Regions from separate parts of the Streptomyces paludis genome, predicted to be linked through region 1. Evidence: riboswitches for the same ligand, from Rfam matches in the RefSeq annotation. Region 1 holds a riboswitch; each other region holds the start of a gene.
The links. A riboswitch is a leader RNA that binds a small molecule or an ion and turns the genes downstream of it on or off. The one in region 1 is predicted to bind S-adenosylmethionine.

Region 1 (2,194 bases):
GGAAGGGGCCCGGTTCGGTGAGGGCGATCAGGGCGAGGATCTCGGGTACGTCGGCGGGCCCGAGCCGTACCGCCTCGGGCGCGGGTTCGGCGTACAGCGCGGTGTCGACCAGCTGCACGCCCTCGCCGTTCTGTACGGTCTCCCAGCCGGCCGGCACGGTCCGGATCCCGGTGACCGGGGTGACGGTGCCGGGGCCGACGAGCGCGGCCAGGTCGTCCCAGGCGCGGGGGTCGTCGGGGTCCGCCAGGGCGGTGAACGGGGAGACGTCCACGGGGTAGCGGGCGGCCCGGCCGACGCGCTCGGCGAGATGGGCGTGCGGGCCGGTCAGCGCGGCCCAGGCGGCGTTGTCCAGGAGGTGCGGTGCCGCCGCCGGGCCGGGGAGCGGGCCCGAAGTGGGGTACGGGGCGCGGTGGATGCTGGTGGACATGACGGTGCGGGGTCTCCCTGTCTGGAACGCGGCGGGGCGCGGTCGGGGTGCGCCGTGCTTCGGCGGCGGAGGGGTCCGGCGGAAACGGACCCGGACGCTGACGCGCGTGCGGAATCCTCCGGAGCGCGGGAGCGGGGGGCACACCGCAACCACGGTGTCAGTGGCTGTCGGACGCCCGGGAAACGGTCAGCGTCGACAGAGGCCGCGGCATACGGCGGCACAACAACCGGCGGCACACGGCGCGCTGTTGAGACACGGCGGGGCGACGGTGCGGTCCGTGCGCAGCGGGCCGCGGCCGGGGCGCGGCTGTGCGGCCGTACCGTCAGCTGCGCGCATGGCTGTCGCCCTCACTCTTCCGCCCCCGAGGGGATCTCATGGTCGCCGCACGGTATGCATGCCCCGAAAAGGATGTCAACGCGAGTGACCACCACGTGAGACCGTACGCGCGGCCTTCTTGACGGCGTCACGGAGCGCGCCCAGACTGGCGTGGACGGTCACGATTGTCAGCGCCACGGCGCGGGTTCGTCCCGCTCCCGTGGTCTTCGGCCCCGGCCCGCCGACAGGCAACCCTTCCACCGCGACGGGGTGCTCCGGGTGACGACCGGGTTCCGCCGACGCGGCGGGACAAGCGCGGTCTCGCGTCTCGCGGGCCCCGAGGGTAGGACGGGTGGCACGGGTGGCACTGCCGCGGAACGGCTTGACGAGGCGCCTGCACATCGATCTCCAGCGGGTCTCCAGCGCCTACTGATCCGTGACCGGTCCGTCCGATCCGGACCGGTGCGCGGCAGCGCGGTCGCCCGCAGTCGCCCTCGCACGTCACCCCCGCATCAGGCCCCTGACGCCCACAAGGCCGCGGTGGCCTCCTCGTTCCCCCAAGGGAGAGTCATGCCCGAGACAGCTTCGCGCAGCGCCGGCGCCGCCACTACCCGTGGCTGCCGGCAGAGTCAGTCCGCCTCGGGGCCCCGGCCCGGGACGGCCGCGACCCGCACCCGTCCGTACCGCTTCCGCAGCCGGATCGGCGTCGGCCTCGCCGGCGGCTTCTACCCGGTGCCGCACCGCTACGACCTCTTTCTGCGGGCGAGCTGTCCCCGCTCGCTGCGTATCTCGATCACTCTCGGCCTGCTCGGCCTCGACGGTTCGGTCGCCACCACACTCCTGACCCACCCCGCCGAGACGCCCGACGCCTTCGCGTCGCTGCGTGGCGCGTACGAGGCCACGGTGCACCACTACGACGGCCCGCTGACGGCGCCCGCGCTGCGCGACCGCTGGAGCGGGCGCATCGTCAGCAACCGCACCTCCGACATCCTCGGCGACCTGGCCGGCCCGCTCTCCTGCTCGGACGGCTCCCGCCCCGTCCTGCACCCGCCGGCCCTCGCCCCGGAGATCGACACACTCCGCGATCTGCTGGACCGGAACGTCACCCCGGCCGCGCCGGCCGCCGCGCGATCGTCGGCACTGAGCCTGCTGGAGCACCAACTCACCAGAACGAGCCACGCGTTGGGCGATGACCTGACGGCCGCGGATGTGGACCTGTGGGTGGCGCTCGTCCCCCTCGTCCCGGCCGGCACCCTCAGCGCGTACCCTCGGCTCCGGGAGTACGTACGCCGCCTCGGCGACCACCCCGCCTTCCGGGGCAGCAGCGGCGCGGTGCCCGACGCGGCCTGAGCCCCGCGGTTCGCGCACGGTGTTGTGCACACCGCGCGCGGGCGGGGCGCTGAGCAACATCGGTGGACGGCTTCTCATGGAGTGAGACAACGCCTTCGCCGC
Region 2 (2,194 bases), 3.2 Mb from region 1:
GGGCAAGCAGCTTGATCGCGTCAACGATCTGCTCGTCGTTGACGTCCTCGACGGCGCCGCCCGTGCGGCGCGTGATGTCCAGGACGTACGGGCCGTCCGCCGGGTTGCCGATCGCCAGCGACTTGGCGATCGTGTTGGGCTTCTGCGGCCGTACGACGTCATGACCCGCCTTGAAGGCGGTGGAGACCGGCGAGCAGCCCTCCGCCTGGGCGCCGAAGATCTTGTACGGCTTGTCCTCGACCAGGCCCAGCTTGATCAGCTCCTGAAGACCCTTGTCGATCTTCGTGAGCTGTGAGCCGGAGGCGATCGGGATGACGATCTGGTCGGGCAGCCGCCAGCCGAGCTGCTCGCAGATCTCGTACGCGAGCGTCTTGGAGCCCTCGCCGTAGTACGGGCGGAGGTTGACGTTGACGAAGCCCCAGCCCTCGCCGAGCGGGTCGCCGATCAGCTCGGAGCAGAAACGGTTCACGTCGTCGTAATTGCCCTCGATGCCGACCAGGTCACCCCCGTACACCGCGGCCATGACGACCTTGCCCTGCTCCAGGTCGTGCGGGATGAACACGCACGAGCGCAGCCCGGCGCGGGCGGCGGCGGCGCCGACGGCGCCCGCGAGGTTGCCCGTGGAGGAGCAGGAGAGCGTGGTGAAGCCGAAGGCGCGGGCGGCCTCGACGGCGATGGCGACGACACGGTCCTTGAAGGAGTGCGTCGGGTTGCCGGAGTCGTCCTTGATGTGGAGCGCGCCGGTGATGCCCAGTTCACGGGCGAGATTGTCGGCCTTGACGAGCTTGGTGAAACCGGGGTTGATATTCGGCTTCGTGGCCACATCGGCGGGGACCGGCAGCAGCGGCGCGTACCGCCAGATGTTGTCGGGGCCCTCGGCAATGCGCTTCTTCAGCTCTTCGGGGTTGCCGCTGGGCAGCTCGTACGCGACTTCGAGCGGCCCGAAACAGCTCGCGCAGGCGAAAATGGGGCCGAGGGCGAAACGTTCGCCGCATTCGCGGCAGGAGAGCGCGACGGCGGGACCGAAATCAACAGTCCCAGCGGACTCAGTGGTCTTGGTAGTCCCTGCGGTCTCAGCGGACTCGGTGGTCCCAGCGGACTCTGTGGTCGGAACGCTGTTCGGGACGGTCTGCACAGCCATGATGGCGAGGCCCTTTCTCCTCATCTTCCTCGCGACGTACTTCGCCGCAAGACGGAATTGGCACCTTCCCCACCGTGACCTCGCGGTCGGCGGGAGGGTTGCCGGGACTTCAACGGGCCGTTCCCTCAGTCCCTCTGGATGAGCGCTATGACGCCGGACCCGGGGTCCGGTGCGTTTGTTTCACCTGCTGGTGTTGTTCAAGACTGTAACCGAAGGAGTGGACGGCTGAGATAGTCGTCCGCACCGCGAGATGGATCACACACGGTCCCACTGGATCATCCTGATCAGTGGCTTACCCCCCGATTTTACGGATCAGCGCAGGGAGTACCGAACGTGCTGGAAGAGGTGGAGCGCTGGCTGGCCAGGCGCTCCTGGTCAGCCGCCGACCGTACGCTCGACCAGCTGCTGGCGGCGAAGGCCGCCCGGGGCAGCACGGTGAGCGTGGTGCTGCCGGCGCTGAACGAGGAGGGGACGGTCGGCGAGATCGTCTCCGAGATCCGGCGCGCGCTGATGACGCGGACGGCGCCGCTGGTCGATGAGCTGGTGGTGCTCGACTCCGGCTCCACGGACCGTACGGCCCAGGTGGCGGCGGCGGCCGGCGCGCGTGTCGTGCACCGGGACGCGATCCTGCCGCGGCTGCCGGCCGTACCGGGCAAGGGCGAGGTGCTGTGGCGGTCGCTGCTGGTGACGAGCGGCGATGTCGTGTGCTTCGTGGACGCCGACCTGAGGGAGTTCTCGGCGGACTTCGTGTCCGGGACGGTGGGCCCGCTGCTCACGGACCCGGAGGTGCACTTCGTGAAGGCGATGTACGACCGGCCGCTGCGGAACGTTACGGAAGGCAGCACGCCCGCTGCCGGTTCCTCCGCAGGCTCCTCCGCAGGTCAGGGCGGCCGGGTGACCGAGCTGGTGGCCCGCCCGCTGCTCAATCTGCACTGGCCCCGGCTGGCCGGTTTCGTCCAGCCGCTGGGCGGGGAGTACGCGGCACGCCGTGCCCTGCTGGAGCGGCTGCCGTTCCCGGTCGGGTACGGCGTGGAGCTGGGCCTCCTCGTCGAC
Region 3 (2,194 bases), 6.0 Mb from region 1:
CGTCCGCGCTGGTCTTCCGGGGCGACGACGGGCTCGACGAGCTGACCACCACGGCCACCTCCCGGGTCTGGGTCGTCCGGGACGGCAAGGTCACCGAGCGCCCCTTCGACCCGCGCGACGTCGGGCTGTCCCTCGTACCGGTGGAGGCGCTGCGCGGCGCGGACGCGTCGTACAACGCGGATGTCGCCCGCCGGCTGCTGGCCGGCGAGACCGGGCCCGTACGGGACGCGGTCCTGCTCAACGCGGCGGCGGCGCTGGTGGCCCTCGACCCGACCGACGACGCGCTGGAACTCCAGCTGGCGGCGGGCATCGCGCGGGCGGCCGAGTCCATCGACTCGGGCGCGGCGGCGCGGTCGCTGGCCCGCTGGGTGAGCGCGAGCAACGCCTGACGGCGGGGCGAAGCGAAGACGATACGGGACGGGGGCCGCGCCTCCGTCCCGTATCGCGGACAGCTGTTGGGCGGTCCGGCACGCTGTGCCATACTTTCGCCCAAGGTCATGAGTGACAGCGATTTAGGCCCCGGCTCGCTGTCCGGCAACCCTCCGTCCGTGGCGGGGTGCCCCGGGTGAAGACCAGGCCGTAGGCAGCGAGGTCTACGGCAAGCGCGGACCCCTTGTGCCTTTGGGGTCCTGGTCCTCAAGGGAGCAGTCTCGTGAGCAAGCGAATGCGTTAGGGCCCTGGGGAGCCGGACACCGGCTCCCGAGCCCCCTCTTCATCACACCTCCGCACGGTGATCTCCGTGTGTCGAGGCATTCCCCGCGCGATTGTCGTGGCTCCGCCATGCCCTGCCGCGGGTCTCTGAAGCCATTCCGCCGTTCCGTCCTGCCGGGAGATACCGCCATGTCCGCATACCCGAACGCCACCGCCACCGCCACCGCTTCCGCCGCCACCGCCCCGTCCTCCGACGACCCCGCCTGTGGCGCGCCGCTCCCGGTGCTGGGGCGGGATGTGACCGTGCCGCTCGTCACCGGCGGCGAGGTCGGCTACGCGGCCCTGGACTACGCGGCCAGCGCCCCGGCCCTCCAGCGTGTGTGGGACGACGTCGCCGCGTACGCCCCCTACTACGGCAGCGTCCACCGGGGCGCCGGCTATCTCTCGCAGCTCTCCACGGACCTCTTCGAGAACAGCCGCCGCACGGTCGCGGAGTTTCTCGGCTGCCGCCCGGACGACCAGGTCGTCTTCACCCGCTCGACCACCGACTCACTGAACCTGCTGGCGGCCGTGATTCCCGACGGCTGCCAGGTGTTCGTCTTCGAGACGGAGCACCACGCCTCGCTGCTGCCGTGGCGCGACGCGGCGGTCACGTATCTCAACGCCCCCCGCACCCCGGCCGAGGCCGTCGCCACCCTGGAGCGCGCGCTCGCCTCGCGCGACCCGAAGGGGCCGGCGCTGGTCTGTGTGACGGGCGCGTCCAATGTGACGGGCGAGCTGTGGCCCGTCCGGGAGCTAGCCGCCGCCGCGCACACGCACGGCGCCCGGATCGTGCTGGACGCCGCGCAGCTGGTACCGCACCACGTGGTGGACATCGCGGAGCTGGACGTCGACTGGATCGCCTTCTCCGGGCACAAGCTGTACGCGCCGTTCGGCTCCGGGGTCCTCGCGGGCCGCGCCGACTGGCTGCGGGACGCCGAGCCGTATCTCGCGGGCGGCGGCGCCAGCCGCAAGGTGGCGCGCCGGGCCGACGGCGGTGTCGAGGTCGACTGGCACACCACGGCCGCCCGCCACGAGGCCGGTTCGCCGAACGTCATCGGGGTGTACGCGATCGCCTCGGCCTGCAAGGCGCTGACGGAGGCCGGCTTCGACGCGCTGTCGGCGCGCGAGCAGGCGCTGGTGGCGCGGGTGCGGGCGGGGCTCGCGGAGGTGCCCGAGGTGAAGGTGCTCTCGCTCTTCGGGGACGACGCGCCGCGCGTGGGGGTGCTGTCGTTCGTCGTCGAGGGGTGGAACAGCTCGCACTTCGCCGCCGCGCTCTCGGCGGAGTACGGCATCGGGGTACGCGACGGGCTGTTCTGCGCGCACCCGCTGGTGCGGACCCTGCTGGGCAGCGACCCGCAGGACCCGGGGGAGTGCGGCGCCCCGGAGGCGGAGCCGGGCGAGCGCTCGCTCAACGCGATCCGGGTGAGCTTCGGCGCCGGGACACCGGACGAGCACGTGGAGCGGTTCGTCCGGGCCGTGCGCGAGCTGGTCAGCGACGGTG
Region 4 (2,194 bases), 6.3 Mb from region 1:
TCTGGTACTCCGCCGCGCTCAGGTAGTTCAGGAACTTGTACGCGGCGGCCGTGTGCTTCGAGCCCTTGGGGACGTAGTACGAGGTCAGCGCGCCGACCGCGCCCGAGGAGGGGTACGTGAAGCCGATCGGCTGGCCCTCCTTCTCCATGGCGAAGGCGCGGCCGTCCCAGAACGGGACGATCCAGGCGTCGCCGTTCTGGAGGACGGTGGCGACGCTGCCGGCGTCCGCCGGGTACGCCGAGACGCAGCCCTTCAGCTCGGCGAGCTTCTTGAAGCCCTTGTCGACGTCGGCGGGGTTGGAGAGCTTGCCGCCGCCCTGGGACACCAGGGCGGAGAAGAACTCCAGCCCGGCGTTGTAGGTCAGCGGGGGCAGCGCGACATGACCGCAGTACTTCTTGTCGAAGATGTCGGTCCAGTCCTTGGGCGCCTGCTTGATCTTGTCCGTGCGGTAGAGCAGCCCGTTGGAACCGGTCGTCAGCGGCACGCCGTACGACGCGCCGTCGATCGTGGACCGCTCGGTCAGCACCGGGTCGAGCTGCTTCCAGTGGCTGAGGTCGGCGGTCTTCAGCGGCTCCAGGAGATCGCCGCCGACGGCCTGGTGCAGCGAGCCGGGGGTGAGGGCGAGCACGTCGAACGGCGCGTTCTTGCCGCCGGCCGCGCGCAGCTTGGTGACCCAGTCCGAGTCGGCGCCGTACACCAGGTTCACCTTGATGCCGGTGTCCTTCTCGAACGGCTCCACGAAGGACGACTTGAACAGCTCGCCCCACGCGCCGGCGAAGGCGGTGACGGTGATCGACTCGCCCTTGCCGTCGCCCGAGCCGCTGCCGGAGGAGCCCGAGCCGCCACCCGTGTCGACGCCGCCACAGCCGGTCAGGGTGAGCGCGGTGACGGTGCCGGCCGAGGCGAGCGCCAGCAGATAGCCGCGCCGGCGGGCGCGGGCGGGGCGGGGCAGGAAAGATCTCATGAGAGAGAACTCCTCAGTGCGGTGAGTGAATACGGCGAGTGGCGCGCGTGTGGCCGGCGCCGGGCATGGTGCCGGTGCCGGGGGCCGGACCGGGAGACACGAGGCAGGTGGCGCGCGGCGAATCGCGAGGTCATTCCGTACTCCCGTCAGGTCCAGGACCTGACCGACAGGTCCGCGCTTGCTCCCGGCACATCGGTGTGCGCGTGGAGCCGTGTCATCACCCGGGGCACCCCACCGCAGAAGGAGGGTTGCCGCTCAGCAAGCCGGGGCTTGTCGCTGAGACTCGTGACGTCGAAAAAGTAACATTCATTTAAGCCAAACCAAAGATGACCTGGATCACAACGGGAGTGGTCCAGGTCACCGCGCGACGCGGCTCGGCGCTACGGATCTCTTCGGATCGCTATCCCAGGGCCGCCGCCATCATCTTCTGCGCGACCGGCGCCGCCAGACCGTTGCCGCTGACCTCCGAGCGCGCCGCGCCCGAGTCCTCGACGACGACCGCGACCGCCACCTCCTTGCCGCTCGACGCGTCCTTCGCGTACGAGGTGAACCAGGCGTACGGCGTCCCGTCGTTGTCCACGCCGTGCTGGGCGGTGCCGGTCTTGCCGCCCACCTCGGCGCCGCTGACCTTGGCGTTCGTCCCCGTCCCCTCCTCCACGACCGTCACCATCGCGCTGCGCAGCTGCTCGGCCGTGGACGAGGAGACGACGCGGGTGGTGTCGCTGTCCTCGTACGACCGCACCGTACCGCCGCTGCTGTCGACCACCTTGGACACCATGTGCGGCGCCGCCATCAGTCCGTCGTTGGCGAGCGCCGCCGAGACCATCGCCATCTGGAGCGGGGTGGCCGTCACATCGAACTGGCCGATTCCCGACAGCGCTGTCTGCGCCTCGTCCATCCCGGTGGGGTAGACGCTCGCGGCGGCGCGTACGGGCACGTCCTGGGTGGTGTTGTCGAAGCCGAACTTCTCCGCCATGGCCCGGAGCTTCGTCTGTCCCAGCTCCACCGCCATCCTCGCGAAGACGGTGTTGCAGGAGTACCGCAGGGCGGTGCGGATCGTGGCGTTCTCGCACGGCGCCGAGGCGCTCTCGTTCTCCAGCACGGTCCGGGTGTTCGGCAGGGTGTACGGGTCCGGGCTGTCCGTCGCCTCGTCGACCGAGGAGTACAGCCCGTTCTCCAGCGCCGCCGCCGCGACGACCAGCTTGAACGTCGAACCGGGCGGCAGCGGCT

Region 2: another riboswitch for S-adenosylmethionine. It lies ahead of thrC (threonine synthase); the one in region 1 lies ahead of DVK44_RS38005 (putative leader peptide).
Region 3: another riboswitch for S-adenosylmethionine. It lies ahead of DVK44_RS06640 (aminotransferase class V-fold PLP-dependent enzyme); the one in region 1 lies ahead of DVK44_RS38005 (putative leader peptide).
Region 4: another riboswitch for S-adenosylmethionine. It lies ahead of DVK44_RS05400 (ABC transporter substrate-binding protein); the one in region 1 lies ahead of DVK44_RS38005 (putative leader peptide).

The regions. Positions count from the first base shown of each region.
Region 1 is NZ_CP031194.1:7,543,539-7,545,732, reverse strand. It holds gene DVK44_RS33080 (GNAT family N-acetyltransferase) at 1-427, opposite strand, end outside; SAM riboswitch class IV at 920-1,064, shown strand; gene DVK44_RS38005 (putative leader peptide) at 1,095-1,175, shown strand; gene DVK44_RS33075 (glutathione S-transferase C-terminal domain-containing protein) at 1,313-2,092, shown strand.
Region 2 is NZ_CP031194.1:4,326,172-4,328,365, reverse strand. It holds partial or broken gene thrC (threonine synthase) at 1-1,141, opposite strand, end outside; SAM riboswitch class I at 1,159-1,286, opposite strand; gene DVK44_RS19225 (glucosyl-3-phosphoglycerate synthase) at 1,475-2,194, shown strand, end outside.
Region 3 is NZ_CP031194.1:1,523,256-1,525,449, reverse strand. It holds gene trpD (anthranilate phosphoribosyltransferase) at 1-389, shown strand, start outside; SAM riboswitch class IV at 494-611, shown strand; gene DVK44_RS06640 (aminotransferase class V-fold PLP-dependent enzyme) at 841-2,194, shown strand, end outside.
Region 4 is NZ_CP031194.1:1,240,743-1,242,936, reverse strand. It holds gene DVK44_RS05400 (ABC transporter substrate-binding protein) at 1-964, opposite strand, end outside; SAM riboswitch class IV at 1,134-1,255, opposite strand; gene DVK44_RS05395 (penicillin-binding transpeptidase domain-containing protein) at 1,365-2,194, opposite strand, start outside.